Linked DNA regions of Xanthocytophaga agilis. Each later gene encodes a partner of the first gene's protein in a complex. Links are inferred from orthologs where the notes say so. Each region holds a gene or a part of one and is shown in the gene's direction. Other genes may lie near its edges.

The links.
Region 2: the proteins of QNI22_RS17330 (region 1) and smc are in contact, whole or in part, in a crystal structure (PDB 3ZGX), measured with the Bacillus subtilis proteins. The link is inferred for Xanthocytophaga agilis from one-to-one orthologs.

The regions. Positions count from the first base shown.
Region 1 is NZ_JASJOU010000005.1:373,759-388,655, forward strand. What follows is about bases 531-3,280. They hold QNI22_RS17330 (segregation and condensation protein A), read left to right. Parts: upstream 531-1,399; coding sequence 1,400-2,161; downstream 2,162-3,280. Other genes in these bases: QNI22_RS17320 (PQQ-dependent sugar dehydrogenase), read left to right, coding at 531-813; QNI22_RS17325 (DciA family protein), read left to right, coding at 965-1,282; QNI22_RS17335 (ATP-binding cassette domain-containing protein), read right to left, coding at 2,218-3,280. In the rest of the region: more of QNI22_RS17320, read left to right, coding at 1-530; more of QNI22_RS17335, read right to left, coding at 3,281-5,265; QNI22_RS17340 (aldo/keto reductase), read left to right, coding at 5,632-6,495; DNA helicase RecQ, read right to left, coding at 6,548-8,692; QNI22_RS17350 (alpha/beta fold hydrolase), read right to left, coding at 8,896-9,825; QNI22_RS17355 (TonB-dependent receptor), read left to right, coding at 10,518-13,316; QNI22_RS17360 (DUF2490 domain-containing protein), read left to right, coding at 13,433-14,197; ileS (isoleucine--tRNA ligase), read left to right, coding at 14,475-14,897. UniProt on the Bacillus subtilis protein: Participates in chromosomal partition during cell division. May act via the formation of a condensin-like complex containing Smc and ScpB that pull DNA away from mid-cell into both cell halves.
Region 2 is NZ_JASJOU010000012.1:157,524-173,876, forward strand. What follows is about bases 8,178-12,383. They hold smc (chromosome segregation protein SMC), read left to right. Parts: upstream 8,178-8,505; coding sequence 8,506-12,183; downstream 12,184-12,383. Other genes in these bases: hpt (hypoxanthine phosphoribosyltransferase), read left to right, coding at 8,178-8,259; QNI22_RS28205 (hypothetical protein), read left to right, coding at 12,284-12,383. Also shown: QNI22_RS28160 (lycopene cyclase family protein), read right to left, coding at 45-1,244; QNI22_RS28165 (sensor histidine kinase), read right to left, coding at 1,277-2,617; QNI22_RS28170 (GNAT family N-acetyltransferase), read left to right, coding at 2,917-3,423; QNI22_RS28175 (Lrp/AsnC family transcriptional regulator), read left to right, coding at 3,732-4,208; QNI22_RS28180 (NUDIX hydrolase), read left to right, coding at 4,298-4,852; QNI22_RS28185 (tetratricopeptide repeat protein), read right to left, coding at 4,890-6,101; QNI22_RS28190 (hypothetical protein), read left to right, coding at 6,402-7,631; more of hpt, read left to right, coding at 7,720-8,177; more of QNI22_RS28205, read left to right, coding at 12,384-12,784; QNI22_RS28210 (hypothetical protein), read right to left, coding at 12,936-13,652; QNI22_RS28215 (ABC transporter permease/substrate-binding protein), read left to right, coding at 13,899-15,476; QNI22_RS28220 (endonuclease V), read left to right, coding at 15,565-16,065; QNI22_RS28225 (succinylglutamate desuccinylase/aspartoacylase family protein), read left to right, coding at 16,102-16,353. UniProt on the Bacillus subtilis protein: Required for chromosome condensation and partitioning.

The DNA.
Region 1 (14,897 bases):
AATACGGATGGGCTCTGGAGATATCCTTATCAGGAAGGACAAACTCAGATGAAGACTAAAGGAGAAAAAATAGCTAGTCTGCCAGCAGGGGGATATAATAACCATTGGACACGTAATGTGATTGCCAACTCTGAAGGATCTAAAATTTATGTATCAGTTGGTTCTGGTAGTAATGTGGCAGAACATGGTATGGACAATGAGAAACGAAGAGCCAATATCCTGGAAATGAATCCGGATGGTACGCAAGAGCGCATCTACGCCAGCGGATTACGAAACCCGGTAGGTATGGACTGGGTGCCTGGTACTAACACGTTATGGACTGCAGTAAACGAACGGGATGAATTAGGAGATGAACTGGTGCCTGATTATATGACAAGTGTAAAAGAAGGAGGATTTTATGGATGGCCTTATGCATATTTTGGCCCTAACGAAGATCCGCGACTTAAAGGAGAAAATCCGGAACTGGTACAAAAGACCATTGTACCAGATGTTGCATTAGGTCCGCATACAGCATCATTAGGGCTGACATTTTATGATAAAAAAGCTTTCCCTGCTAAATACCAGAATGGCGCTTTTATTGGCCAGCATGGTTCCTGGAATCGTTCAGAACTCTCAGGATATAAGGTAGTATTTGTTCCCTTCAAAAATGGAAAGCCAGCCGGTCAACCGGAAGATTTTCTGACAGGCTTTGTCGCAGATCAAGATCAAAGCAGAGTATATGGACGTCCAGTGGGCGTAGAGGTTTTGCCAGATGGATCTTTACTTGTAGCCGATGATGCAGCCAATACGCTTTGGCGGGTAAGCGCTCAATAGAACAACAAGAAGATTTACCTCTCTTCATTATCTTAGCTCCCCCTTTGGTGTAATGATAGACACGTCGAAGGGGAGTTTTTGTTTATCGAAAAGTCAGGAGTTTTTCTCAGTAAAGAAATAGGTTCCATACGGGAATCCCGTATCTTTGGGCATGAAGTTCAAACACCAACCTGATCAAGCCCGTAAGGCAAGCGATTATACCATGAAAGAAGCTATTGATGAGCTTTTACGTGTATATCGGTTACGTAGTAAGTTTGATGAAACTCATGTAGTTCATGCATGGGGACGTATTATGGGGGTAGCCATTGCCCGACGTACTGAAAAAGTGTATGTTCAGGACCGTAAATTATTCCTGCAGATCAACTCTCCTTCTCTGGCGAATGAGCTTTTACTGGCAAAATCCAGGATTGTAGAACTTCTGAATGAAGAAGTAAAAGCCAATGTTATTGATGATGTTGTGTTTCTATAATTTGTTTAACCGGTTCTTCCGCTTCTCTTAAAAAACACTGGACAGGGTTACAATACACACAAAAAAAATCCTATATTCGCTTTTGGAGAAACCGATCTTTTTATTAACCAGACAACATTGAATTTTGAGATAAAACTTCCTCTTTTTGAGGGACCTTTCGACCTGCTGCTTTTCTTTATTGAAAGGGATGAGTTAGATATACATGATATTCCTATCTCACGAATTACGGATGAATTTTTAACGTATCTCCATGAACTCGAAGCCATCAATATTGACCTGGCAAGTGAATTTATTCTGGTAGCAGCTACCCTGATGCGTATCAAAGCTAAGATGTTGTTACCCCGTCCTGAGCTTGATGAACAAGGTAATGAGATAGACCCACGGGATGAACTGGTAAAACACCTGCTTGAATACAAAAAATACAAATCTGTAATTGGCGAATTTGCCAAATGGGAGGAGGACCGGCAGAATCAGGAAGTACGAGGAAATATTGTAAAAGAACTGCATGGCATTGCAGAAAAAAGCAATGTTGACGTAGAACTTCAGGATCTGGACCTTTACAAGCTACTAAAGGTATATCAAAAAGTACTGACCCGTTACCAGATCAATCAGAACCGTCCTATACACAAGGTAATTCAGTATCCATATACTATTGAAGGACAAAAAAAGTGGATTACAGAACGTCTCAATGCCGATTATCGTCTTTCCTTTACGGATATTATTGCCCTCAACGACAGCAAAATTGCAGTTATCTATAACTTTCTTGCTATCCTGGAAATGATCCAGTATGGATTAGCCTATATACGGGTAGGAGAAGGGTTCAATAATTTCTGGATTGAACGCAAAGAAGAACAAGAGGCGTTGGTTGAAGGCGAATAACAAAAACGGGAGTAGCAACTTACTCCCGTTTTTGTTATATCTATATTTATATTCTCTTATCGGGCAGGCTCTTCATCCCGTTTTCGTCGCCACATTCCAAACAATTCTCCAAATACTGTTCCTTCTACAATACGTCGGAATACATTATAGTAAAGCGTAAGATACAATGCTCCTGTCATCAGCCAGATCATCAACATATTAAACCACAATGTGGGGATTTGGAAGCCCAGAAAAGGTTTGCTGGGAGCATAAAAATGCGTTCGCCAGTCCCAAAAATTTCCTGTAACAACAGGTGTATGATAGATCGGATAGATTTTTTGTATTAAACTTCCCTTATACTCTATAATTCTATTTTCAGCTGTCGTATTTGTAGCTAGTTGCCCGATAATCTCATTATAGTAACGGGAGCGTTGCTCGATTAGTTGCTGACGGGCTTCTTCCCCTTGGGTAATTCTTCGCATAAGGCTATCCCGTTGCTCATAAGCCTGATTGTATTTTTGCAGATAAAACAAACGTGATCTATCCAGAAATTTTTTGAGTCGTATAGCAAGTTTATGCGTAAACCGTGTAGGAGTAATACTATCTACTCCTGCAAAACGCATAGTAGGGTTCTCAGTCATTTCATGTTTTACTTCATGTCTCAATACTTCCAGATAATCAATATATTGTTCATTATACAGCCTATCTTCAGTATCTTCCAGACTCATACAATATTCCAGCTTTGAGGAGAGTGTGGGCAGATAGTATGTCTTTTTATAATCAGCTACAGCAATATCTTTATCGTAGGGATAAAATCGCTTCTCATACCGGTTATGCATAAATTGTTCAACCACCAATGCTTCAAATCCCCACCGTGAAGCCATAAAATCACCCATTACAGGAACTTCCCCTTGTTTGTAAATAGCAGGATTGATCTCATCAAACTTTATTACGATCCCTCCCAAAACAAGTTGTGGAATGAGTAATATAGGAATGAGAATATAAATGGTAATCACAGAATTAAATGTGGCAGAAACATTCAGTCCCAGCATATTGGCGAAACAAGCCCCGCTAAACAACACAAAGAAATAAGTCAGGTCCATTCCTTCAATGCCTACGACCCGATTGGCAACCAATATATAACTTACCGTTTGTATGACTGAGAAGCCAAATAATACAAATACCTTCGAAGACAGATAACTATTCCGGCTCAGGTGCAGAAAAGCCTCACGTTTACGCGTTTTAGCATCTTTAATAATTTCCTCTGCACTTATGGTTAATCCCATAAACAGAGAGATGATGATGCTCATAAATATAAATGCCGGAATATTTACATTCTCAGCAAATACGTATGTCCCCTTATTGGTAAGTTCGTCAACCGGATGATAACGTACAATATATGACAGGATCAGTGCAAGTAAAGGAGCTTGTATAAGGTTGATAGTAATGTATTGTTTATTACTCAGCTTAGCCAAAATATCGCGTATTGTATAAATATTCCACTGACGAAATCTATTGGGAATATTCAGACTATGGGGAGGCTGCTCCCTAGTCGGAGTCAGAACAGGTAACTTGATTTTCTCTTTAAAGTAATGATACCATCGTTGTGGGGATATTTTACGATCCGTTGTGGGATTACCATATTCGTCTACAACTTTAGCTTCCAGGATATTAAATATTTGTTCAGAATTAATCTCCTGTCTATCTACCTGATGAACCAGATTTTTGAAATAGAGAACACCCTCTGTTGGGTTGCCATAATAAACCTGATACCCACCTGTATCCATAACAATCAGCTTATCAAACATCTTGAAGATTTCAGGAGATGGCTGGTGAATAACCACAAAAATCAATTTGCCCAACATGGTTAACTCCCGCAACAAATCCATGATATTTTCAGAATCCCGTGAAGATAATCCTGAGGTTGGTTCATCTACAAACATAACCGCAGGTTCACGAACCAGCTCCAAACCAATATTCAGACGCTTCCGCTGACCTCCACTGATTGTTTTATCAAGAGAAGAACCTACCCGCAAATCCTTTACTTCATATAAACCAAGGCTGCGCAATGTTTGTACAACCAAACGATTTACATCAAATTCTGATAAATGAGCAAAACAAAGCTGAGTGGTAAAGTATAAATTTTGATAGACTGTCAGTTCTTCAATCAGGAAGTTCTGCTGTGGTACATAGCCGATTACTCCTTGGACTTGGTTTGCCTGGCGATGAATATCCAGTCCATTAATCAACACACGTCCCCGCTGTGGATGCAAATTTCCATTGAGTACGTTTAACAAGGTTGACTTCCCAGAACCACTTGCCCCCATAATCGCCACCAATGTACCGGATTCCTCTGCTATATTCACAGGATGTAATCCCTGTTTCCCATTAGGAAAGAAAAACTCTACATCCTTTACCTCAAAAACAATACGTTGAATATGTTCAGAACGTAAAAAATGCCCAAGGATATCACTATAATAAATTGTTTCAGAAGAAGCACGGATTACACTACCACTGGTTAGAGGAGTAACATAATGTGATTTGAGTTGTTGGCCATTCAGAAATACCTCAGTAGCCGGATGGGCAGCTCCTAACAAGTACATATCTCCTTCAGTCAGGCGTAGTACTCCCAATGTGCTTTTAATTCCGGGTTTCTGCAGATACGCCGCTGTAAGATCTTTAGGGGGGTCCTGTGAATCTATAATCAATACATCCTCTGACTGAACACTATAAATATCTCTGGTCTCTACGAATTCGCGGATGGTTGTATAGATACTTTTTTCGACATGTAAGGCCTCACATACTAGTCGCATAAAATGATCTTCTGACGAAGAAAATGTATTGTCGGCCAAACCAATTTCAATCAGACGCAAAACAATGATGACCTTTTGCTTTAGTTCCAATTCGCTATTAATCTGGGAACAGATGCGATAGATCTCCTCATCTGTAGATGATGAGGTTTTCAGGTAGTTTTCGAATGTACGGATGTAAGTAGGGACTGACTCATCGTCAACATTTTCGTATAAAAACTTTCGAATTGTTTCCCGTTCTTCTTCTGAAATACCATCAATTCTCGCACTGATGGCAAGTAGTTGCAAAATGGCTTTTAGTACTTGTTCTCTCACAGAATATTGAAATGTAGGCGTGGTTTGAGGCTAACAATATGTCAGCATTGACTTATCTCTTTTCAAAATTATAAACCTCTCTCGTGATTATAAAAACGAGAGGGAGTAAATTTTTTGAAAAAATTACGGGAAAAAAATGGGGAATAAAAACCAAAAAATATTTTATCTGATTCTTATATGCTATTCAGATGTTTGGCAAAAAGCCACAAACACGCGTTTTTATTTGAATTTCCCTATTTTATCCATCTATAAGTTAGCTACAGAAAGCTACATTTTCTCTATTGTAAATAAAAAATAAACTTAAATCCCGAAGACTTAGTTATAATAAAATCTTTCGTCCATTTTTCTCACTATTCTTATCCTGCCATGAAAGAAATAACCACAATCAATGCCGCAACTGCCGGAACCTTTACACTTGCAGGAGACTTACCTGTCAATCGAATGGGGTATGGAGCCATGCGCATTACCGGACAAGGCATTTGGGGACCGCCTAAAGACCGGGCAGAAGCTATACGTGTACTTAAAAAAGCCGTTGAAGTAGGAGTAAATTTTATTGATACAGCAGATAGCTATGGCCCTGATGTTTCAGAAGAAATTATTGCAGAAGCTCTTTATCCTTATCCCAAAGATCTGGTCATTGCCACTAAAGGAGGCTTTACCCGTACAGGACCTAACCAATGGTCAGTGAACGGGCAACCCAAACATTTGAAAGCAGCTCTGGAAGGAAGTTTAAAACGCCTGAGGCTTGATACAATAGATTTGTATCAACTCCATCGATTTGACCCTCAAGTACCTGTAGAAGAATCTCTTGGAGTACTGAAAGATGCTCAGGACAAAGGCATGATTCGTCATATTGGTTTGTCAGAGGTCTCTATTCAACAGATTGAACAGGCAAGTAAACTTGTAAAAGTTGTATCTGTTCAGAATATGTATAACTATGGAAATCAGCGCTGGAATGATGTATTAACCTGGTGCGAACAAAATCAGGTTGCATTTATTCCATGGTATCCCCTACAAGCAGGCGATCTAAGTGCAGAAAAAGCATTAAAGAAAGTAGCAGAGAAACACAATGCTTCTGAGTATCAGATTGCATTAGCATGGCTATTAAAAGCCTCTTCTGTCACACTTTTAATCCCTGGGACCTCTTCTGTCAGCCATCTGGAAGACAATGTAGCGGCTGTCAATATTTTGCTAGATGAAGAAGATATGCGACTATTGCCCAGAAAATAAAATTCTATGAAACGAAAAGCGCCGCAAAGTAATTTTTGTGGCGCTTTTCGTTTCATAGACTGCTCACATTCTCCTGTTCTTTCAGCATCAATGCGATTCGTATCTTCTCATAGCTATGTTTCTGATCAAGATACTCAAACAAAGGTTGTAGTCTATCCCCTTTTTGCATTCCCAGTTTTTTGGCTCCATCCAGTATATTATTTTTATCTTCTACTGATATGAAACGACTCCAATCGATGGAAATTCCCTGCTGACTTAGTTTCAGAAAATGTGTAAATATCGTTCCTGGAGACATATTTCGTTTTGCAGCAATATCTTCAATGGTATTTCCCTGTTCATAAAGTTGCTGTGTTAACTGATAGGTATCCACATCAGCTAATCGGGCAGCCCCTTTGTTTTGTGCCAGAAAATCCAGAATAGTGTTCAAAAATGTTTCGCCATATCGATTAAATTTTTCCTGACCAACACCCGTAATATTCAGCATTTCGGCTTTAGTTACAGGTTTCTTCTGTGCCATGTCAGAAAGCGAAGCATCACTAAATACTATGTATGCAGGTACTCCTTCATTATCAGCCAGTTTTTTACGAATGGTACGAAGATGTTCAAATAATTCATCCCGAATAATTTCGCGTTTGGTTTTCACAGGTTCTGTTGCTTCTACAACAGCCGCTTTACGTTCAGAGAAAGGTACAAACGCAGATAACTGTACCGGACGATTTTCTTTTAATACCTGCCAGCTTGTAGAGTTTAGTTTAAACACATGGCCTTCATCATAGGCGATGTCCATTATGCCCAGATTCAGCATTTGGTAGATATAATCAACCCATTCCTCATATCGTATATCCTTACCTGTACCAAATGTTTTCAACTGCTGATATCCTTTTGCTGTTATCTCATGCCGATAAGAGCCTCGCAGTATATCAATCAGAAGGCCCAGTGCCACTTTTTCATTTGTACGAGCAATGGCGGACAATGCTTTTTGTGCAAGTATTGTCCCGTCAAATTTGGTACGAGGATTTTTACATACATCACAATTACCACAATCAGTATCAATACTTTCATTGAAATAGCTAAGTAGTACACGTCTGCGGCATATATCAGATGTTGCATATTGCTTCATCCGATCCAGTTTGGCATTGAGTAGTTCTTTACGTTCAGGAGATGCTTTCTCATTAAAATCCATTTGCATCATCACATCTGCATAACTATAAAATAAAACGGTATCACTAGGTAAACCATCACGCCCAGCACGTCCGATCTCCTGGTAGTAACTTTCAACATTTTTAGGAATGTTATAATGAATTACCCAACGCACATTTGATTTGTCGATACCCATCCCAAAAGCAATAGTTGCTACAATAATCTGTACGTCATCCTTCAAAAATTCATCTTGTACTGTGGATCTTTCATCATTATCCATACCTGCATGATAGTACTTTGTTTTATAGCCAAGTTCGTTTAGCTTAGCTGCTACTGATTCTGTAGACTTACGACTCAGACAATACACAATGCCTGGTTGATTCGGATGTTTTAGAAGAAACTCATGAATAGCCTTCATCCGATTGCGTCCCTGCAAAACCGTTAGACTCAAATTAGGTCTGTCAAATGAGGCTATAAATACCTTTGCTTCTGCAATATCCAGTTGTTGCAGAATGTCCTTTCGGGTTACTTTATCTGCAGTAGCCGTAAGAGCCACCACAGGTACCTCTGGAAAGGACTCTTTCAGAATGCTAAGCTGGGTATATTCCGGGCGAAAATCATGCCCCCAAAAAGAGACGCAGTGAGACTCATCTACCGCAAACAGATTGACAGGGAGGGTGTGTAAAAAGGCAAGGAAGCCACTAGCAAAAATTTTCTCAGGAGAGACATATATAATTTTAATCTTTCCACTCTCACAATCTTTAAGAATTGCATTCTGCTCAGATGTATTGAGTGTACTATTGATATAGGCTGCCTCAATCCCATTGGCCTTTAATGCCTGTACCTGATCTTTCATTAAAGCAATCAATGGTGAGATAACCACTGTTATTCCAGGCAAAACCATTGCAGGCACCTGATAACAGATAGATTTTCCACCACCTGTAGGCATGAGAACCAAACAATCTTTTTTGCCAAGTATTGTATCTATAATCTCTGCCTGTAACGGGCGAAATGCATCATACCCAAAATATTGTTTGAGAACAGCTTCTTTATTCATGGTTTGAATACAAATAAAAAGTAGCATCAGATCAATATCTGTGCTGCGAGGACAAAGACAAATAAATATTTATTCTTTCAGAGACAAAGATGTAAACGATTCCGATTTTATTAATCAGAATACCTCTTTGTTTTTAACACTGCTGTGGGCTAGAATCTTTTAATCCTAACTTATTAAGATGACCTTATCTATGTGCAAAGATACTATTTTACTTCACTCTCTTCGAGTAAATACTCTCCTTGTGAGGCAATTTCGCCTAAAGATAGTCCAGCAGCTTCGAAAACAACTTTCTTAATAAGTTCTGCGTGCGTTTGAGTAATAAAATGGCCGGCTAGTGGTAAGAACATGAAGCGAGCTTTTTTACATTTGATGTGTTTTTTAGCAAATGTCAGATTAAGAGGATCGGCAATCCAGTCTTTTCCACCTTGCAATACGGTAAGAGGAGTATTCAATTGTTGCCATTTAGGTTCTAGTTCACGTAGTTCGCTGGCATGTGCAAATTTTTCAGCTGTAGCAACAACAAATGAATGTGGCAAAAACCATTGTACTACCCGATAACGAGCTGCACGTGCAAACCAGAATATTTTTTCTTTTTCAGGATCAATAGGAGGAGCCACCATACATAGATATTTTACCTTTTCTGGCGCTAGAAGTGTGAGTTGTGCAGCAATAGCAGCTCCATATGATCTGCCCACAACAATAGCAGGCTGGCTTTTTGTGGCTTCATTTAATAAAGGTAATATTCCCTGAGCCTGCTTTTCAATAGATGTGACAGCAAACTGGTTTTTACGTTTAGATTTGCCATATCCCAGTCGATCTACTGCAATAATGTGGAAATGCTGTTGCAGCACTGTATCATCCAACATATTCATATATCCATACCAACCACCAGGCGCGCCATGAATCAGTAATAAAGTAGGTAAAGTATCAGAGCCAACACTGGCATAGTGTAAGGTTACTGAATCATTTTGAATCGAATGGAAAGTAGGTTTGACAGGAAGATGTTTGTAGTGTTTGGCAAACTTCTTATCTGTCATAATCTGGCCCCGAAAACATCCTGTTGCTGTAGTTAAAAACAGAAACAAAACAACATACTTCACAAGATAAGTCTGAATGAAAACAATTTGATTCATAATCAACTACAACATTTATGTTTGTCTTATCCTAACTAAATAATCCTGCCAGATCCATCTAACAGGGTGCTTTTATGGCTTTTATACTGAGGTAGTATTTCTATTTTATAGGAAGACGAGTGGCGGGTCGCAACAATTAACACTACTTCAACACATAGACTACTTCTTCTCCAATGTCTCACCAAGATACAAACTTTGTCCTGAGCCTAATATGTAATTGTTTTGAAAAACTTACACTTCTGTTATTTTCTATATTGATATTTTCTACGATAATCTCTTCTGCTTCGTTACCATCAATCTACATTTTTTATTTCCGTAGAGTACCTATCTCAAGTTAATCTTTTAGTAAAGTCTGCAAGTAAAAAAATATTTTCACATATCTCTACTAATCCTATAGGAATATTGACAATAATATTTACTTTTGTTGCCTCATTCAGATACATACTATTTAAAAGCAAGTCTTATGTTTAATTTTTTCTCTGTTTATGAGCATTTGGATTGTCTATATGTTGATTAAAATCCAAATATTCTACATACTTAGCCTATATATATATATATATATACTCAGAGTACAATGATTTGAATTTCAATAAGTTATTGTTAACTTATTAAGTTGCAAGACCGCTGCATTTCAAACAGTCTACTGGATACCTGAACGATTCTGTTCCCACCAAACAAATCTTTATCATTCCATGAAAAAAAGTTTATTCCTATTCTATGTGCTTTTCAACTTGGTAATTCTATCCCTGTCTGCACAGGATAATCTATTACTTATAAGTGGAAAGGTTATTGATAATCAAACTCAGGAGCCACTTGTTGGAGTTACTGTACAGATTAAAGGTACCATAAGTGGAGTTATTACTGATGGCAAAGGAGCCTTTGCATTAAAAACAAAACTAAAATTTCCTCTTACACTCGTTTTTTCTTCTGTTGGCTATGCACCTCAGGAGTATGTAGTAAAAACATTGGAAGATAAGATCAATGTGCAACTGGAAACCCAGACTATGTTAGGTCAGGAGGTAGTTGTAACAGCATCACGTGTTGAAGAAACGGTCATGAAATCGCCAGTCGCAATCGAAAAACTTGATCTTAGAGCCATTAAAGAAACACCTGCACCCAGCTTTTTCGATGCTATAGAGTCTGTAAAAGGTGTCCAAATGACTACTCTTAGTCTGGGATTTAAAGTACCTAATACCCGTGGTTTTGGCAATACAACAAATCCCCGTTTTTTACAGTTGGTAGATGGAGCCGATACTCAAGCGCCCGGCTTAGGAGTATCTATCGCCAATACAGTAGGCCCAACCGAACTGGATGTTGAAAGTATTGAAGTAACTCCTGGAGCATCCTCTGCATTGTATGGGATGAATGCCTTGAATGGTATCTCCAATGTAATTACCAAATCACCTTTTTACTATCAGGGACTTAGTGTCTATCAAAAAGTTGGAATTAACCACATCAATGACCCTGACTATTCAGTTCGCCCGTTTACAGAAACGGCTATCCGTTATGCAAAGGCCATAAATGACAAGTTTGCATTTAAAGTAAACATTGGATATCTAAAAGGAACTGACTGGGTAGCAAATAACTCCTATGACTTAAACGCAACAGCAAATAGTTCAACAGGACTACTAGGAGCGGATAATCCAGGTAAAGATCCATTAAACTCATATGGAAATGAGAGTTCAAACCGGAAAACACTTACTCTGGCAGACGGAAAACGGTATGAGGTGCGTCGGACAGGTTATTATGAAAAGGATTTGGTAAATGATGACTACAATGTAAGTAATCTGAAAGCTGATGCTGCTATTCATTACAAATTCACTGAGAAACTGGAAGCTAGTTATTCTTATCGTATAGGAGTTTCCGATGCTATCTATCAACGTGGAAACCGGATTCGTTTAGATGATTACCGAATCCAACAGCACAAGGTGTATTTACGGGGTACTAATTATTTCTTTCGTGCTTATTTGACTCAGGAGTATACTGATAAGTCTTATAATATCCGTCCAATGGGTGAAAACATAGACAGAGCATTCAAAACAGATGCAAAATGGTTTAGTGAATACCAAAGTAAATACAATGAGCTATACAACGGAGGCGTTTCTGTAACAAATGCCCATCAGCAGGCAAGAGCATTTGCGGATGCAGGACGTTATGAACCAGGTACTAAAGCCTATAATGATAAGCTGCATGAACTAACTTACATCAATAACTGGGATATTGGGGCACAACTTCTGATGAATCATAAATTTTATCATTTGGAAGGACAATACGACTTTGCAGGTAAGATTACCTGGATTGATCTGCTGGTAGGCGCTGATTTCCGTGATTTCCTGATTACTCCGGAAGGAAACAGTTTTATCAATCCGGATAAAAACGATCCACTAGGAATACTTCATTATAATAAAGTGGGTGGCTTTGTACAGGCAACAAAGTATCTGTTAAATAAAAATCTAAAGCTGGTAGCTTCTGCACGCTTGGATAAAGCACAATATTTTAAAGCAAAACTAAATCCACGTATTGCAGCTGTATATACACTGAAAGAAAAACACAACTTCCGTATTTCTTTCCAGAATGGTTACCGTTTCCCCACTCTGTTTGAAGGATTCTCAACAGTTAACAATGGGGGTGTAATTCGTTATGGCGGTTTATCTATGCTTACTAACGGATTGTTTGAAAACTCTTACCTACGTAGCTCAGTAGATGCATTCCAGAAAGCAATTACGAATGATGTAAACCAGAATGGAAAAACTCAGGACCAGGCAATACTAGATAACAAAGATCTTTTGGTTCGTAATACCTACACCTATTTACAACCAGAGCAAATTGAAGCATTTGACATTGGCTATAAAGCCTCTCTGTTCAATGATAAAGTATTTCTGGATGTAGATGGCTATTATAATATCTACAATAACTTCATTGATCAGGTTGAGATAGTTGTTCCTAATACAACTAAAATAGATGATCAGGCAGAGGGAGTGAGTCCTGCAATTTATGAAGCAGCTGATAATACTAAACAAACACGTTACCGAATGTGGACAAACGCCAAGAATACGTATTATAACTATGGAGCATCTTTGGGTATTACCTACAATTTCTTCCGTAAGTTTACTTTTACCGGAAACTACAGTTATGCAAAGCTGGCAAAGGTGGATCGCAAAGATTCCGGGCTAGAAACCTCATTCAATACCCCTCAGGATATTGTAAATCTAAGCATTGGTAATCGTGAGATAGCAAAAAACCTTGGTTTTAATATTGCGTGGCGTTGGCAATCCAGTTTCGCATGGCAGGCACCTCTGGGCAATGGAACAGTACCTTCGTATTATACATTTGACGGTCAGATTACCTATCGACTGCCTGCTATTAAGTCACAGATTAAGATTGGGGGTTCTAACTTGTTGAACAAACGTTACTTCCAGTATTTTGGCGGACCAACTATTGGTGCTTTCTACTATACAACCATTACAGTAGACGGTCTCTTACAGAAATAGCGTAGCTTCTCCTTGATTTAACTCATATTCTAAATCCTCCAATCTAACTCTTGATTGGAGGATTTTTTTATTGAAAGATTTTATCTTTGTATACTCCTCTTCATCTATTCAAGATAATGAAACACAGATACTTCCTTCTCTTTGTTCTTCTGCTAACTACTGCTTTTTATACAAAAGCACAAACTACCAAACAAACTACAACAGTTCGCCAAGTATGGATGGCCTATATGAATCAAACCCGCCTTTCCGAAAAATGGGGTATATGGACAGATTTTCATTTGCGAACAAAAGATGACTTTGTAAAAGACCTATCTCTATCTATTATTCGTTTGGGTGGAACGTATTACTTTGCCACTAATACTAAACTCACAGCGGGTTATGCGTATGTAAACTTTTTTCCTACTGAGGGGCATGCCAATATTTCACAGCCAGAACATCGTATCTGGCAACAATTACAGTGGCATACCAATTATAGCAGAGTACGTACTATGCAATGGATTCGCCTGGAAGAACGGTTCCGTCACAAAATTAAGAATGACGATGAACTGGCAGACGGATACAATTTTAACTACCGACTTCGATATAATCTTCAACTCTTCATTCCTCTGAATAAAAACAAGTTTGCACCTAAAACCTTTTCCTGGGTAGTAAATGATGAGATACTCCTCAACTTTGGTAAAGAGATTATCAATAACTATTTCGACCAGAATCGATTTTTTACAGGCTTAGCTTATCATGTAAATGATCATGATAACTTTCAGTTTGGGTATAGCAATGTATTCCAGCAATTGGCTGCAGGCAATCGTTATAGAAGTATACATGTTATTCGTTTATTTTACTTCCACAATATGAATCTGAGAAAAAAAGAAAAGGGGCAATAATCATTTATTCTCATAGGCTGTTACAAGTTGTAAAATAGCCAGATAACAGAATAAATAGAGCGGATAAAAATCCATTGTATAGCAAAATTACCTTCACCAGACATTTGCAACTGGTGCAGGAAAACTTTTTCCTAAATTAAAACTGTTATAGAAGATACAAGAGTCACAACAGACAAGATACTGAATATGTGTTTCTTTCGAGTAAATGCACTTGTTTCGGCATTTTTAACTAATTTCGTGCTCTTTTATTTATTCTATCACTCAGTCATTCAAAACTGTGAAGTACAAGGAATATAAAAATGCGGATTATCCGCAGATTGCCAAGGACGTACTTGCGTTCTGGAAACAGAATCGTCTGTTTGAACAATCGGTTAGCTTTCGCGAAGGCAAACCCAGTTTTACGTTTTATGAAGGACCGCCGTCAGCCAACGGAACACCTGGTATTCACCACGTTATGGCACGGACTATTAAGGATATTTTTTGTCGCTATAAAACGTTAAAAGGCTTTCAGGTAAAACGTAAAGGTGGATGGGATACACATGGATTGCCTATTGAACTGCAGGTAGAAAAAGAACTGAATATTAAGAAAGAAGATATTGGTGTAAAAATAAGCATAGAGGAATATAACAAAAAATGCCGGGAAACCGTGATGCGCTTTACTGATCAGTGGAATAATCTCACTGAACAGATGGGCTATTGG
Region 2 (16,353 bases), on another replicon or contig:
AAGAGTATTTTTGGGAAAAATAAAAGCGCATATATGCTAGGCATTTAAAATAAAATATCAATAGCCGCTTTGGTAAAAGTTGCCATAGGAACAGTTGACATAAGCCTCAGTTCTTCCGTAAATTTTGATTGTTCATCAAGAAAGTCAAAGATTCGTTCAATAGGATTATGCTGGTATAACTGAGTAAAGAACTTAGCTCCAGAATACCGTTTTTTTGTTAGTACATTCAATAGAATACTATCATATAAATGGAAGCGACTAGGCATATGTGTTGATTTGGTCAATGGTTCTACGCCAGTCTCCAGATTTCGAACTATAGTTTGCAGGTATCTTTGTGTACGGGCAAATGTGTAACCTGTTGCCGGACGTACATACCCTCCTGAAGTTCCAATTCTAATAATAGTATTATTTATCTGGGTTGTTATTTTACTATCACTCATAGGAATTATTCCAAACTCTTCTTCTTCTATGGTATATGCATCCAGACCTAATGTGTCTTTCAGATATTTTTTCAGTTCCACAGTATATTGTTCATCAGTTAGTATCTGGGAAGAGAAGATTGTAAACTCAATCAGTGCTTTTGTTTTACTGAAGGGTAGTATGTAGAAAAAACGGGCTGCGTCCCCATGTTGATTGATCCGGAAATCATGTAATGTAGCACAAGATTCATCAAAGTGGGGAGTGGGTGTAGTAATAACCCAGCCTTTGAAATGCTGTAAGAGAAAATGATTGCCTCGTTTGGTGAAATCAGGTTGAAAAGTACTATCAAAAATATAGGCTGCAGTAAAGGAAGCGTCCGGCGTTTGTACAATTGCTCCCTTATCAGTAGTGTTTATGGCAAGAATATCTTGTTGTATGAATGTAATATTAGGATGATCTGTTAATTGATTCCATATATAGTGATAAAAGTCAGCTCCTCTGATCATTTTGTAGAAGTAGCTATTCAGATGAAACCGTTTGAAAAAATCATCCCCAAAAAAATCTAATTTTTGCCATTTCCTATAGATTATTTTCTCAAATGGATTTTGTTCTCCTCTTTCCCAAAAGCACCAGGTTCTGTCATTGTAAGTCTTTTGTTCTTTATCCAGAATCAAAATCTTCTTATTGTTTAACACATTTGATTGACTTAGATAATAAGCCAGACTAAGCCCTGCCATACCACCACCTGCAATAAGGTAGTCAAAATGAGTAGTTGGATTTATGCTTATATCAGGATACACAAATAGATTTTCTTTTAAATTCAATGTTATCTGAATTGTTCAGTAAAGTTATACTTTTATCTGCCTAGTTTAGGCAAAGAAAAAGTAAATACAGATCCTTTGCCTGGCTCACTGGTTACACGTATAGTACCATTATTTTTCTCTAGAAGTTCCATGCAAAGTATCAATCCAAGTCCTGAACCTTTCTCATTGGATGTTCCCAGTGTAGTAAAATGATTACCTAACTGAAAAAGTTTATTAGTTGTTTCTGTGTTCATTCCTATACCATTATCAGCGACTGATATTTCTACTTGTTCAGGTGTTTCAGTTGCTAATATTTTAACAGTGCCTGCCTGATTGGTAAACTTAATTGCATTGACAAGAAGATTTCTCAATACCATCATAATCATTTGATCATCTGCAAACGCATATGTTCTGGGCGATACCTGATTCTTTATTACAATGGCTTTATCTGCAGCCATTGTAGCAATCTGTGCTACGCTTTCGTTGGTGAGATTATACAAATCTACAGGTGCTGGCATAAAATCAAGACGCCCCATCTGAAACTTTGCCCAGCTAAGCAAGTTCTCCAGTAATTTTTGTAGGTTCTGAGCTGCTTTATGCAGATGCAATGTCATTGATTTTTGATCTGCTTCGGCCAGATTCGGTTCCAACAGAAATTCAGAAAGGCGAACAATATTAGAAGTTGGTCCTCTTAAATCATGACTAATAATTGAAAAGAATTTATCCTTATTCAGATTTAATTCTGTGAGATTGGATTCCACCTTGAGACGTTCTTCTCTATCCCGGAAGAATATAAATAAACTGACTATACCAAAAAGCAAGGCAATGCTTGCAGATACAATATTTAAGTAAAGCGATCTTTTCTGTTGATTGATAGCCGCTCTACGGAAATTATCCATTTTAAGCGTTTCTAATTCTACTAGCTGAGCAGCAGTCTCTTTTATTCTGGATGTATATACAGAATCTGTTGGAGTGTTTTTCTTACTACTTCGATTCTGTTTTATCTTTTCCCAGCGATCTGTTATCAATTCTCCCAAAGTTGTAATATTTACTGTCTGATAGGGATCTGTTACAACAAAGAGAGCAATAGTATCAATTATATTTTCAACATTCTGATAGTCAATACTGTCATTTGGTGTATTATATGTGTAAGCTACACGTCCTGCTTCGTTTAGAAGAATAGTATGTACCAACGTTTCCGTATTATTTATTACTTGTTGCGATGCCATCATTTTTTCCAGATCGCCATCCTGGTTATAGAAACTTTTGTAGCTAAGATGCAACACAACAGCCAGAATAACTGTCACTATTAACAGTACAACAAGTATAAGACGATTCTTAGGAGGATTTTTTACAGATATGGATTTATTAAAAATTTCTGTTATTTTTTTCATTATTCTCTGCTATCGAAATAAGTATTCTTAAAAATACATTTAATTACAAGCCAATAGCTGTGCAAAACATGACATTACCTTACATTTTACAGAGAAGTTGTGAGTTAAGTGCTTAATCAAAAATAGAATATTTACAAACTAGAAACAAATAGACAATCTATTGAGAATGAAAGTGATAAAAATATAGTTGCTTTTTTGAATAGTACTTCCGTTTTACCTGTTTAGAGTATATTTTCTTTTCTTATTAATTTTGATATCATAAATAGAATCTAACCTACACCTACATTTTTTTTGTAAATATGAAAGCAACAGATTTTCCCAATATAATTATAAGAAAGGGTACACCTGAAGATATTCCATCCATGTTGAAGCTAGTCAAAGAATTAGCTGAATTCGAAAAGGCCCCACATGAAGTAGAAAATACAAAAGAGAAAATGCTGGAAGATGGTTTTGGACCACAACCAATATATGGATTGATTGTGGCAGAGCTAGAGAAGGAAATAGTGGGTATTTCTGTATATTATTTCAGATATTCTACATGGAAAGGAAAGCGATTATATCTGGAAGATATTATTGTGACAGAGCCACATCGGGGAAAAAAAATAGGACGTATGTTATTTAATGCGACCATGCAGGTTTCAATGGATACACACTGTAATGGAATGTTATGGCAGGTATTAGACTGGAATACTCCTGCCATTGAATTTTACAAGAAGTACAATGCACATTTTGATGGAGAATGGATTAACTGTAGTCTTAGCAAGTGGCAAATTCAAGAACAGCTTTCCTCTGCAAAGCATGAATAAACAAAGAGTATTGTCGTTAGACTATTCCAAGTTTGCCAAATAATAGATGTTTTTTTTAATTTTGTCGTTGTTAATAAAATATTTTTGCATTGATAGGTTGCTGTTAGTCAATAGAGTATTTGTACTTAAACAAAGAATAAGGTTTGGAAACAGAATACTACCTGGTTTTATTTTGCGTTATTCTAAAATAGTTAGAATAAAATATGTTATTTTTGCATAAGTAAAGATTTGTTTATAAGCAAATTTTAATTTTATAAAGAAAAAATTATATAACTAATTCCAGGTACCAAATTTTATTTTTTCACTCCATGGCTTTCAAACTTGATCAGATAGACCGTAAAATACTTGAAATTTTACAGGCTAATGCCAAAATTACAAATGCACAACTTTCCAAAGAGATAGGCCTTTCTCCAGCGCCAACACTCGAAAGAGTTAAGAAACTCGAAACAGCCGGACTAATACGAAGCTACCATGCCCAATTAGATACAGAGAAAATAGGCTTAGGCGTTACCACTTTTGTACAGGTAACTCTTGTTGGCCATAGAAAGTCATATATTGATGCTTTCGTACGTAAAATCAGTGATATTGACGAGATTATAGAATGTCACCATATTACAGGTAGCGGCGATTTTCTATTAAAAGTAATTACAAAGGATATCCCTTCTTATCAAAAGCTGATGCTGGAGAAGGTCAACGAAATCGAAGAAGTAGATAGTACACAGTCAATGGTGATTCTGTCTACCTTTAAGAATAGCAAAGTGCTGCCTATTCCGCCTGATAAGTAATAACCCTTATAGAGTTCCCTAGTCTGATAAAAAAATATTTTTTAATCAGATACTTATCTTTGTTTTCAACTTCAAACATTTTACCTCTTTTGACTACACCAGATCCTCAACCATGGAAGGTACTGGCATCCGAGTATATTGCCAAAGAGCCTTGGTTTACTGTTCGTAAAGAAAAAGTAGAAATGCCGAATGGCAGTCAGATCGCATCGTATTATGTATCTGAGTTTCCGGATTGGGTCAATGTAATTGCCATTACAAAAGATCAAAAGATAGTGCTTGTAAAACAATACAGGCATGGAATAGGTAAAGTAAGTTATGAGCTTTGTGCAGGTGTGTGTGATCCAACGGATCAGTCTCCGTTAGAAAGTGCTCAACGTGAGTTGATGGAAGAGACAGGATATGGAGGAGGTATCTGGCAGGAGTGGATGGTAATATGCCCTAATCCAAGTATACAAACAAATTTCACGCATTGCTTTCTGGCAACAGATGTAGAATGGCTTCAGGACCCAACATTGGAGCATACGGAAGATATAACGGTGCATCTGCTTACTAAGCAGAACGTGAGAGATCTGTTAAACAACAATGAAATTTTACAGGCACTGATGGCTGCTCCTCTCTGGAAATATCTGGCGTTATTTCCTTAAAGTGTAAAAGAAAATAGGCAATACTTGGTAGTATCGCCTATTTTCTTTTCTGTCTACGTTCTTCTTTTCTCAGCTCTTTTTCTTGTTTCTGTATATCTTTCAGATATCTCTCTGCTTCTTTACGCTGATCTGATTTCTTTTCTGCTCTTTTAACAACTACCTCCAGGTATTTCTTTGCTTCAGGCAAATTCTCCTCTTTATAATAGATCTTGCCAAGTGTAATCAATGCACTATGATAGTAGGCGCTTTCATAAGCCTTTGATAATTCAGAATATGCAATAGCCTTTTTAAACAGTGATTTTGCTACTTCTGTATTTTTGTGCAACTGGTATTCGATATATCCCAAATAATAGCTTGCATACCTTCCGCTTACTGCTTCGTAACCTGGCATATTCTGATCAATCTTTTCCAATATACTTCTCGATTCTTTTTCTACTTCTGGTATACGTCCCTGTGCATAGGCACTACGTGCATAATAGCGGTGGAAATAGGCGTTATCAGGAAACGTCTCATGTAGGTATTTCGAAAGCTCATAGGCTTTTTGTAGCTGATTTTCCACACTATAAATCCTCATCAGATGATATTGGGCTTCCGTTCGGGTATAAAAAGCGTTGTTGGAAACTTCTTTCAATTGCTTGATTCCTTCCTCTTTATTTCCTTTTGGAAATAGCCAAAGGATAGTTTTCAGAGCTGGAAAGTTTTCAGGGATCCAGTCTCTATAGTAGTTATAAAGTCCATCGCCAAACAAGAATTCCGGGCTAAGGTCTCCTTTGGAACGAGACTTCTCAAGGTATTTTAATGCATTTCTGGACGCCCAAGCCGCTTTTCCCCAATCTTTCCGGTCAGAATATAATCTACCTTTAAATGCATAGGCCGCAGCAAGGAAGAAGGATGCTTCTGTATTTTCCTCATTTTCTTCATAGAGCTTATCGGCCTTGGTAATAGAGGTATCCATATAAGCCAAAAATGTTTGGTCGTATTCTTCATTGTCTTCGTTAGGCATGATTTTCCACCAAGTGCTTAAACCCATGAGGAAATAGGGAAGTGGATGGTCAGGATATTTAAACTTGAACCAGCGGAATTCAGACTCAGCTTCGGCAAATTTGAAATTATACATATTGTTTACTGCATGAGTCGAAACAACCTGCATATCCATGTTTTCCAACAAGATTGGTGGACCTACATTTTTCTGGGCAAGTACTATGCAGGAATAGACCAAGGCAATAAGGGTAACAGTAAGCTTTTTCATTGTCTGATTTTTCTAGATCTCTCGCAATAATCGTACTACAATTATACATATAAAAAATTGTAAAAGCTTTATGTAATATTTCGCCGTTATTTTGTGTGTTTCAATTAGTTGTAAAAAAAATAAAGATTTATGTTTACTTTTAATCTATTTCATATACTAATATATGATACTGAAAATCTGATAGTTATAAAATTTAACTTGTTTTGTTTTTAGTTTTAACTACCTTTGCAACCGAAAACTTGCCTTTGTCAATTATGTAATAATTGAAGGCGATTTGTTCAAATAGTTTTTTTCTACTTTATGCGTAACAACCTAAGTAATGAAATCGCTGTATTGCTCAACGTCATTTTTGGTCGTTCTGGTTCGTTGGCAACGTTGCGTACTCCGTTTTCTGTAGCTGTAACGCAGAAACCTTTCCGCCCCAATTTTAAGATGTGGGCGGCTCGTTCGTACAAACCACTTACGGTATTTGTATTGTCCGCGTTGGTACTGCTTCTTTGTTATGTTAAAGCTGGTTTTGAGATTTTGAGTGTGGCTCAAACCGCTATCATGGCAGGAGCAGGTTGTATTATTTTAAGTATACTGCTGAGTCCGGAATGGACCAGAAAGGCAGTTATTAAATTTGCCAAAAGTGCCCTTTCTTTATCCTTGCAGTTATCTCCCAGCAAGGCATTTTCACATGTAGGCAGTCTGATTATTAGTATGAATGGTTTGATGTTGGTATATGCCAACCATCATAGCCAGTTTGCATGGACAGTTTATCCTACATTGTCTTTACTTGGTGGATTTGCATTAGGTAGTTCTGCTATTATGCTATTGATAAATGCATTGGATCGGGAAGATATACATAAGCCAGCAATGGTGCGTTCCGAGGTATTGAAGAAAGCACACCATCTGGGAGTAATGCCTGAAAGAATGGACGTTCTTGGCGGTGCTGTAGTAGCAGGAATACTTCTGGGTACAACTCTTGTCGAAATAAATACATCCAATATGGATGATTTAAGCCTTACAGCAGGTGTTGTTTGGCTACCAGTAGTATTGGCATGGTGTGGCATATGTACATCTGTTGTGATGGGTTATGTGCTAAAACATGCAGATCTTCCTGCTGCTATTAAACGTATACTGAATGTTTTGGTAATGATGGTAGTAGCATATACATCTGTTGTAACCATGATGCCTGCCTATTGGGTGGTAGAAGGAAAAGAAATTCTATCATCTGAAATCTTTCTTGCTGCTGGTATAGGTACTATTGGTAGTTTTCTTTTATGGGAAGCTAACTATGCCTATCAGTGGTTACGTACCCATTATTATGATTGGGTAATAAACAAGCTGCAAAAAGAATTCTGGTATTTACGTCCGCTACGTCATCTGTTTCGTATTATTTGTCTTACTATTCCAGTTATACTAATTGGATGGTTTATGAAACAGGCATTCGACCATGTTGGCTTATATGGAATTATAATTGCAACAATTGCATTGTTGTCTAATCTAAATGTGCAGTTGCCATTCAAAAGAACGATCACAATTTGATTTCAATTCACACTCATTTTATAAATAGCGGGCAAAATTATTTGTCCGCTATTTATATTTTTGCACCTTCATTCAATCCTCCTATTTTATGGTGCAGATCAAAGACAAGCAATTTGACATCTATATTCCTGAAAGTCGCATTCTGGAACGAGTTTCGGAATTGTCAAATCAATTGAACCAGGAATATGCTACCAAAGAACCAGTTTTTATTTCAGTACTGAATGGTTCTTTTATGTTTGCTGCAGATCTGATGAAAAGAATTTCTATTGCCTGTCATATCTCATTTATGCGGGTTAGTTCGTATGAATCTACTCAAAGTACAGGAAAGATTACCGAAATCATTGGCCTTCAAGAGAGTATTAAAGGTCGTCATGTAGTTATTGTAGAAGACATTGTTGATACAGCATTAACTATGTCACAGTTACTGGTTCAACTAAAACAGCACGAACCTGCATCATTAGAAGTCGCTACACTCTTATGCAAACGTGAAGCCATGCAGAAAGATATAAAGTTAAAGTATGTTGGCTTTGACATTCCCAATGCATTTGTGGTAGGTTATGGCCTGGATTATGATGGCTTGGGCAGAAATCTGCCAGATTTATATGTAGTAAAAGAGGAAGACTTCTAATCTCTCAGCTGTTCTATCAGATAAATAGAACAGCTTTAGTTTAAGGTCTATAAAGGACTACTTTACAGATAGCTTCTGACTGCTAACCAGCTTCTGATTTATCTATTCTAAAATCACTGTTTTTCATGTATCTTTGAATAAATTTAAAGAGGTAGAACCAGGGTTCTCAAGACTCTTCTCATTAGGAAATAACTCAGCGCAGTAAATTCAAAATCAAGAGAAACCAGTAAACAGCGATTAACCTAAATGCAGTTACATCAGTTAGAGATCAAAGGATTCAAAAGTTTTGCAGATAAGGTTCTCATCAATTTTGATAATGGTATTACAGGCATTGTTGGACCAAATGGATGTGGAAAGTCAAATGTAGTCGATGCTATTCGCTGGGTGTTAGGTGAACAAAAGACGAAGAATCTCCGATCTGAAAAGATGGAGAATGTTATCTTTAATGGGACAAAGCGCCGAAAACCTCTGCAAATGGCAGAAGTATCCCTGACTTTTAATAACACCAAAAACATTCTGCCCACTGAATACTCTCAAGTCACAATCAGCCGTCGTTATTATCGTGTAGGGGAAAGTGAATATTTGCTCAATGGGGTTCCCTGTCGCTTGAAAGATATCAATAACCTGTTTATGGATACAGGTATTGGTCCTGACAGCTATGCGATCATTGAGTTGAAGATGGTGGATGAAATTCTCAATGATAAAGATAACTCACGACGTGGATTGTTTGAAGAGGCAGCCGGTATCTCAAAGTTTAAAGTTCGTAAAAAAGAGACACTGAAAAAACTGGAAGATACAGATGGTGATCTGGAACGGGTAGAAGACCTACTTCATGAAATTACCAAAAATATGAAGTCTCTGGAGCGCCAGGCCCGCCAGGCTGAAGAATATTTCCAGATCAAAAATAAATACAAGAGTTATAGTGTAGCATTGGCTCATCAGTCTGTAAGTCGTTTTCAGGAAACACTGGATAAGTTAAAAGGGCAGTTGGATGCTGAAAGTGAAAAGCGTATACGGGTGCAGGCAGAAACAGCTCAAAAGGATGCTGGTATTGAAAAGCTGAAAGCTGATTTGTTAAACAAGGAGAAACTACTGGCATCACGTCAAAAAGCCTTGAATGAACATGTAAACCTGATCCGGCAACATGAAAGTGAAAAGAAAATTAAGAATGAACGCTTAAAGTTCCTGACAGACAAAGCACATTCGTTACGAAATCAGATTACAGAAGGACAACGCCAAAAGACAGAGGCCGAAGAGAAGATTACAAGACTGGAAGCAGAAAAACAAGGAATTGAAAGACAGGCCAATGAACTTATTGCTCAAGTGGCAGAACTAAAAAGTGAATACGAAGCACAAAAGGTAGCTACTGCTGAACTACAGCAACAGCTTACCAGCAAAAATGCTGCATTCCGCCAACGGCAGGATGAATTGTTTTCGTTGACAAAATCACTTGATATCAAGCAGGTTCAGATCTCAACCATTAAACAGGAGTTGGAGAAAACAACTTCTGACAATGCTGCGCAAACGGCTGATCTGGAAGCTATGGCAACCACATTAGGTGAAGCAAATATGCAACTCCGCCAGAAGATGGACGAATTGCAGCAGACTCAGCAGGAGATTGAAAGTATACAGGATCAACTGGACTCGCTGGAAACTGAGAATGAGTCTATTCGCCAGGAACAGATCACTGCACAACGGCAGCTGGATGCAAAGCAGAATGAATATAATCTGACCAAGTCAATGGTGGATAGCCTGGAAGGTTTTCCTGAGGCTGTACAGTTTTTAAGTAAAAATCCGAAATGGGATAAAAAAACGCCATTGGTATCGGATATCATTGCCTGTCCGGATCAGTATCGTGTGGCTCTGGAAAATTACCTGGAAGTGGTTCTGAACTACTATGTGGTGGAAACATCGGAAACTGCTTTCTCTGCCATTGCCTTATTAAGCGAAGCTGGCAAAGGTAAGGCTAACTTCTTTATTCTGGAAAAACTTCAGAATGCAACCTATCAGAAGCCGGATGCTATAGGGCTTCCTGATGGAGCTGTTTCTGTGCTGGATATTGTAGAGTATGATAGTCGTTATCAAAAACTGGCTGAACATCTGCTGGGAAATGTATTTATTGTTCCAGACCTTGCCATTATATCTAATAGTACTGGTAATCTTATCTTTCTTACAGAAAGTGGAAAGGTGATTAATCGTTCAGTAAGTATATCAGGTGGATCAGTAGGATTATTTGAAGGAAAACGGATCGGACGTGCTAAAAACCTGGAAAAGCTTCAGGATGAAATAGAGAAACTTCGATATACTATCGATAAAATAATAACCCGCCAATCAGACCAAAAAATTGCCAGAGAAGAGTTGCTGGTACGCAAAAATAGTATCCAACGCAAGGTGCAATCACTTCAGTCAGAGATTAATGATCTTAACCGTCAGCAGATTACCTTAAAAGCTCGTCAGGAACAACTGACACTTATGTTACAGAACCAGTCTTTGCGACGGGAAGATTTTCTGAATCAGCTGGAAACATTAACGGAAGAACTAGCTATATCTCGTCCTCAAACGGAAGCGAAACAAGCTGAACTCCGTGAAGTGGAACGGCAGATTATGGATCTGAACGAGGAACTGACATCACAGAATGAACAAACTTCTGTAAAGTCCAATGCCTATAATACTGAAAATATCCGACTGATTCAGCAGCAAAACCGGCTGAATAGCATGGAACAGGAAATTCGTTTCTCTGAGGATACACTAAGAAATAGCCAGTTTCGCCTTCAGAATAATCAGAATGAACTGGAACGTACAGAAACAGATATTTCGACGCTAACTGAGGCAGAGGAAGTAGGGGATGAGGAACTGGTTGAGATGTACAAAGAGAAAGAGGCGATTGAAGCAGGGCTAAATGAAGCAGAAAGAGATTATTATGCCTCAAGAGGGGAAATTGATAAAACAGAAAAAGAAGTTCGTGATCTGACAAGACAACGTGAACTGGCAGATAGCCTAACTATGGAGTTGCAAGGGAAACGAAATGAAACGCAACTACAGATTACAGCTATTAAAGATCGTTTGTCTGTTGAGTTCAATGTTAATCTGGATGCACCTGAAGAACCTTTAGAGGAAGTAGTAGAGCAGGAAGCAAAAGAACCACAAATAGATGAGAATGGAAATCCGGTTGTTTCAGAAGAACCTAAACCTGCGGCTTCTAAAAGCAAGATTGGTAAAACCTGGAATTTTGAAGAAGCAAGAACTTTGTTTGGAGAGCGTGAAGACGAACTTCGTACCCGGGTGAATGAATTAAAAGCTCGTCTGGATCGCCTGGGACCTATCAATCCAATGGCACTAGAGGCGTATGAAGAAATCAAACAACGGTTTGACTTTATAAACGGACAGAAAAATGATCTGCTAAATGCGAAGAATTCCTTGCTGGCTACCATTTCGGAGATAGATACAGTTGCCAGAGAAACATTTATGACTGCATTTACAACTATTCGGGAGCATTTTATCCGTGTATTCCGTTCGTTGTTCTCAGATGAAGATACCTGTGACCTGAAACTGGTCGATCCGGAAAATCCATTGGATTCCAGCATTGATATCATTGCCAGACCAAAAGGCAAGCGTCCTTTGACAATCAATCAGCTTTCTGGTGGAGAGAAAACATTAACAGCTATCTCACTGTTGTTTGCTATCTACCTGTTAAAGCCTGCGCCGTTTTGTATCTTTGATGAGGTAGATGCCCCACTGGATGATGCCAATATTGATAAGTTCAACAATATCATCCGTAGGTTTGCCAATGAATCACAGTTTATCATTGTGACACACAATAAACGTACAATGGCATCCACTGATGTGGTTTATGGTATAACTCAAACAGAGGATGATACAGGGGTATCTAAAGTGGTTCCTGTAGATTTAAGGGCTTTGGCATAAATAAAGGTTTTATAGAAAAAGTACACAATACGTTTACCTTTGGTGAAAATGGTTAATAATAGATTGTTTTTTGTCTATTGTTAACCATTTGTCTTTTATTATGCGTAGAGTTATTTGTATTTTATTCGTGTTTCTTTGTTTTGCATACGTTGGTTTTGCTCAGGATTTCTCAAATCTGAAAAACTATTCGTTATCTGCAAAAGAAGACTTTAAGAAAGCAGAGTCAGTAGTGCTTGAATGTAGTAAATATCTTGTAAGTCATCCCTTGAGTGAAACAGACCTTAATAGATTGTATGCCGTCCAGTTCATTATGCGATGGATGGAAGGTACGCCTGATTTTAGTTTTTCACTGGATGAAACAGCGGTGAAACTATCAAAGAGTAATACGGCTCTGCTAGGAATATATTTGGGAGAAATGAGTCAGCTTGCCATTCAGAATCCGGAGATGAGTAAAGATGCAAAACAGATAAAACTGAATGCCATAACTTCTGTACTGACTTACTGTGAAGACTCTTCCAATAGTGTAAAACTTGATAAAGAACTGAAGAAGCTTATTGACGCAAAAAATAAAGGAAAGTTGAAAGAGTATTTAAAAGTTTAGTTAAGACAACAGAAGTCTCCTTTGAGGAGTTTTCTAAGCTATTTTCAATGATACATATACACCCATCCCTCTTTCAGCCTATGTTAGAGGGATTTGTTTTATAACACTATTTAGGAGAATGGGTATTTTGAACGCTTTACTTGAGACTTATCTATAGGCCAACTCGTTCATCTACAGAAGAAAGAGAAGATGTAATGGTTATCCTGGAAAAATTTGTGCTATGGTGAGATGGAACAACAGCACCACTGTTTCGGGTAACGTAAACAAATGGAATGAAACGAGTTGTTGTTTCTGTCGGTTTGGGTAAAGATAGCGTTGTACGTTTCAGAGCCTTTTGTATTGTAGTTTCTTTCTGAAAATCGGCTTGCTTTATTTGTTTGACAAAGTATAGAGCTTTGAATAGTTCAAAGTCCATAAACTCATACTGCTCTTCCTGCTCAAGTCTCTTCCAGATATCATAGGCTGCCTTGGCACGGATACGCACCTGGTCACGTTTTAGTTCTTTGAGAATATATTTAGCTGCATTGTCTTTATCCTTTTTCTTTTCCAGCACAGCCAGATGATACTCATTGCGTTTGTATTGGGCATTGACCTCTTTATACTCTTTCTCTGCTTTTTTGAGTTGTTTGTCTCGTTCTTTGGAGGCAGGTTGAGCTTCCAGTTCCGCTTTTTGTTGAGTGGCATGAGCCAGTAGGGTAATGAGAAGAGTCTGGTTAGCAAGTGATTGCTCCTCATCTTTTTGAATGGCTTTGATACGTTTCAATAGATGGTGAAGCTGCTCATTTAAACGAGCTTCATGCGCCAATAGACGGTGGTATTCAGATTTATATTTGCGAATTGCAGTTTTGTTTGTATGATATTTTGGCATAAAATAGTTTCTCTGGTAATTAAGTTGTAGTGAATTATTGTGTTACAATATACATAAAAAATACGTGTGAATGAAGTGAGTGTGAAATAAAATATGTTAAGGAATGACAAGTTTACAATCAATAGAATATAGCTTTTGAGTGTGCATTAAAACGAGGATAGGACTTTGTTTTGAGCACTATATTTTATAATTAGAGTTAACTTTCATCAGATAGTATTAATCAAGCCATTGCTTATAACCTCATACATGATTCAATTCTTCTACGAACAGTCTGATAAGATTCTTCAACAAACCCTTACACATATTGGCTTAACCTTCCTAGCATTACTGGTTGCATTAGTTATTGGGGTTCCTTTGGGTTGCTGGATTAGCCATAAACCTAGAGTAGCATCCATTGTGATAGGTTTTACTGGAATTTTACAAACTGTACCCAGCATTGCTTTACTAGGTATTCTTATTCCTGTGTTAGGAATAGGAGTGAAGCCTGCTATTTTTGCTTTGTTTCTGTATGCCTTGCTTCCGATTGTACGAAATACGTATGTGGGTATCAGAGAAGTAGACGCCTCTGTTAGAGATGCTGCATTGGGACTGGGTATGAACCAATGGCAAATTCTAACCAAAGTTGAAATTCCCCTGGCAATGCCCGTAATCTTTGCAGGCATACGTACAGCAACAGTTATTAATGTAGGTGTAGCTACACTAGCTGCTTATGTAGCTGCAGGTGGATTGGGTGAATTTATTTTTGGAGGCATTGCACTTAACAACTCAGCCATGATTATGGCAGGGGCGATTCCTGCAGCCTTATTGGCTGTTTTATTTGATGGCTTGCTGGGATGGTTGCAAAAACGCACAGATTACAAAACACATAAGTTTGCAAAGTCAGGTCTAAAAATAAGTAGCTGGATAGTGGTAGGCATAATACTTCTGTCTGCACTCTATATAATCCCTAAAACAAAACAAACCCGTTTACTAGCAGGCTTTGCTCATGAGTTTGCTGGACGTGATGATGGTTACCCGGGACTAATAAAAACATATAGATTATCGATTAGTAATCTGCTGCTGGACCAGTCTCTCATGTATGAGGCTATTTTTCATGAGAACGTAGATGTAATCAGCGGGTACTCCACAGACGGACGTATCAAAGCTTATCACTTGCGTGTGCTGGAAGATGACAAGCAGGCCTTTCCTCCTTATCAGGCTGCCTGGGTAGTAAGAAGACAAACGCTGGTAAAATATCCTCAGCTACAAGCTGTATTGAGGGTGTTTGCACATTCGATCAATGATTCTGTTATGACAGCTCTCAACTATGAGGTAGATTACCTGCACAAATTACCTGCTGAGGTTGCCAAACAGTTTATACAGAAACAAAAACAATTTCATCTAGAAAAAAGTATAGGGCCCGAAGGAACTATCATTATTGGTTCCAAAGTTTTTTCAGAGCAATACATTCTGGCTGAACTCTTAAAGCAGTTAATCGAAGGCTACACAAATCTGGAGGTAGTTACCAAAACTGGTTTGGGAGGAACTAAGATTTGTTTTGATGCACTGAAAGCCGGAGCCATCGATTTATATCCCGAATACACAGGAACAGGCTTACTCGTTATTTTACAACCAGAAAACCAGAAACTGGATTCTCTTAAAGGAGATCCTACAAAAGTATATACATATGTTGCTCAGGAGTTTAAAAAGAGATATGAGTTGGAATGGCAAAAGCCTATTGGATTTAATAATGCCTATGCCTTAATGATGCGGGAAGCAGAAAGTAAAAAGCTACATATACAAACCATCTCTGAGTTACAAAGATACCTCATGTCTGGAAAATAAATTATATGTACAAGTAATCGGCGACTATTGATTGATATTATAGTGGAATAGACTTTGACAGTTTCGAATTTTTGATAACCTATTTTTTATGATTGCTTGTCTTGATGTTGACTACCGGGATGACCACGCTGCGGTAGCTTGCTTGCTCTTTACTTCTTGGACGGATGAAACGGAAGCCCAGCAGATTAGTAAGCGTATTGATGATGTCGCACCTTATGTATCTGGTGAATTCTATAAACGTGAATTACCTTGTCTGCTTGCTGTACTTGAACCTATAGCTGAAACACTGACCACTGTTGTCATTGACGGATACGTATATCTTGCTCCCGAAAAGAAAGGCTTAGGAGGATATCTGTTTCATGCATTGAATCAAGAGATTCCAGTTGTGGGAGTTGCCAAAACCAGATTTCACGAAGCTCCTGCTGTTGCTGTACTACGAGGTGATAGTCAGAATCCCTTATTTGTCACATCCGCTGGACTGGATATACAACAGGCAGGTGAGTATATAAAACAGATGCACGGTGAATTTAGATTACCTACTTTACTTAAAAAAGTAGATCGGTTATGTCGGGATGCTGTTTTTGCGTAATCTTGTGGCATCTAAGATTTTCTTTGATATAATTCCATGTCTGACATCTACATTTACAATACACCTGTTCCTGTAGGGAAAGCTGTTTCTATTAAGATTCCTATTGCACGGCTGCCATCACATACATTGATTGAACTGCCCGTATATGTATTTCGTGGCAAGACAGATGGTCCTGGTTTGTTATTAACTGCTGGAATTCATGGTGATGAAATTAATGGAATAGAGATAGTGAGGCGGCTTATCAATGAGAATTACCTCATGCCTGACATTGGAACTGTAATAGCCATC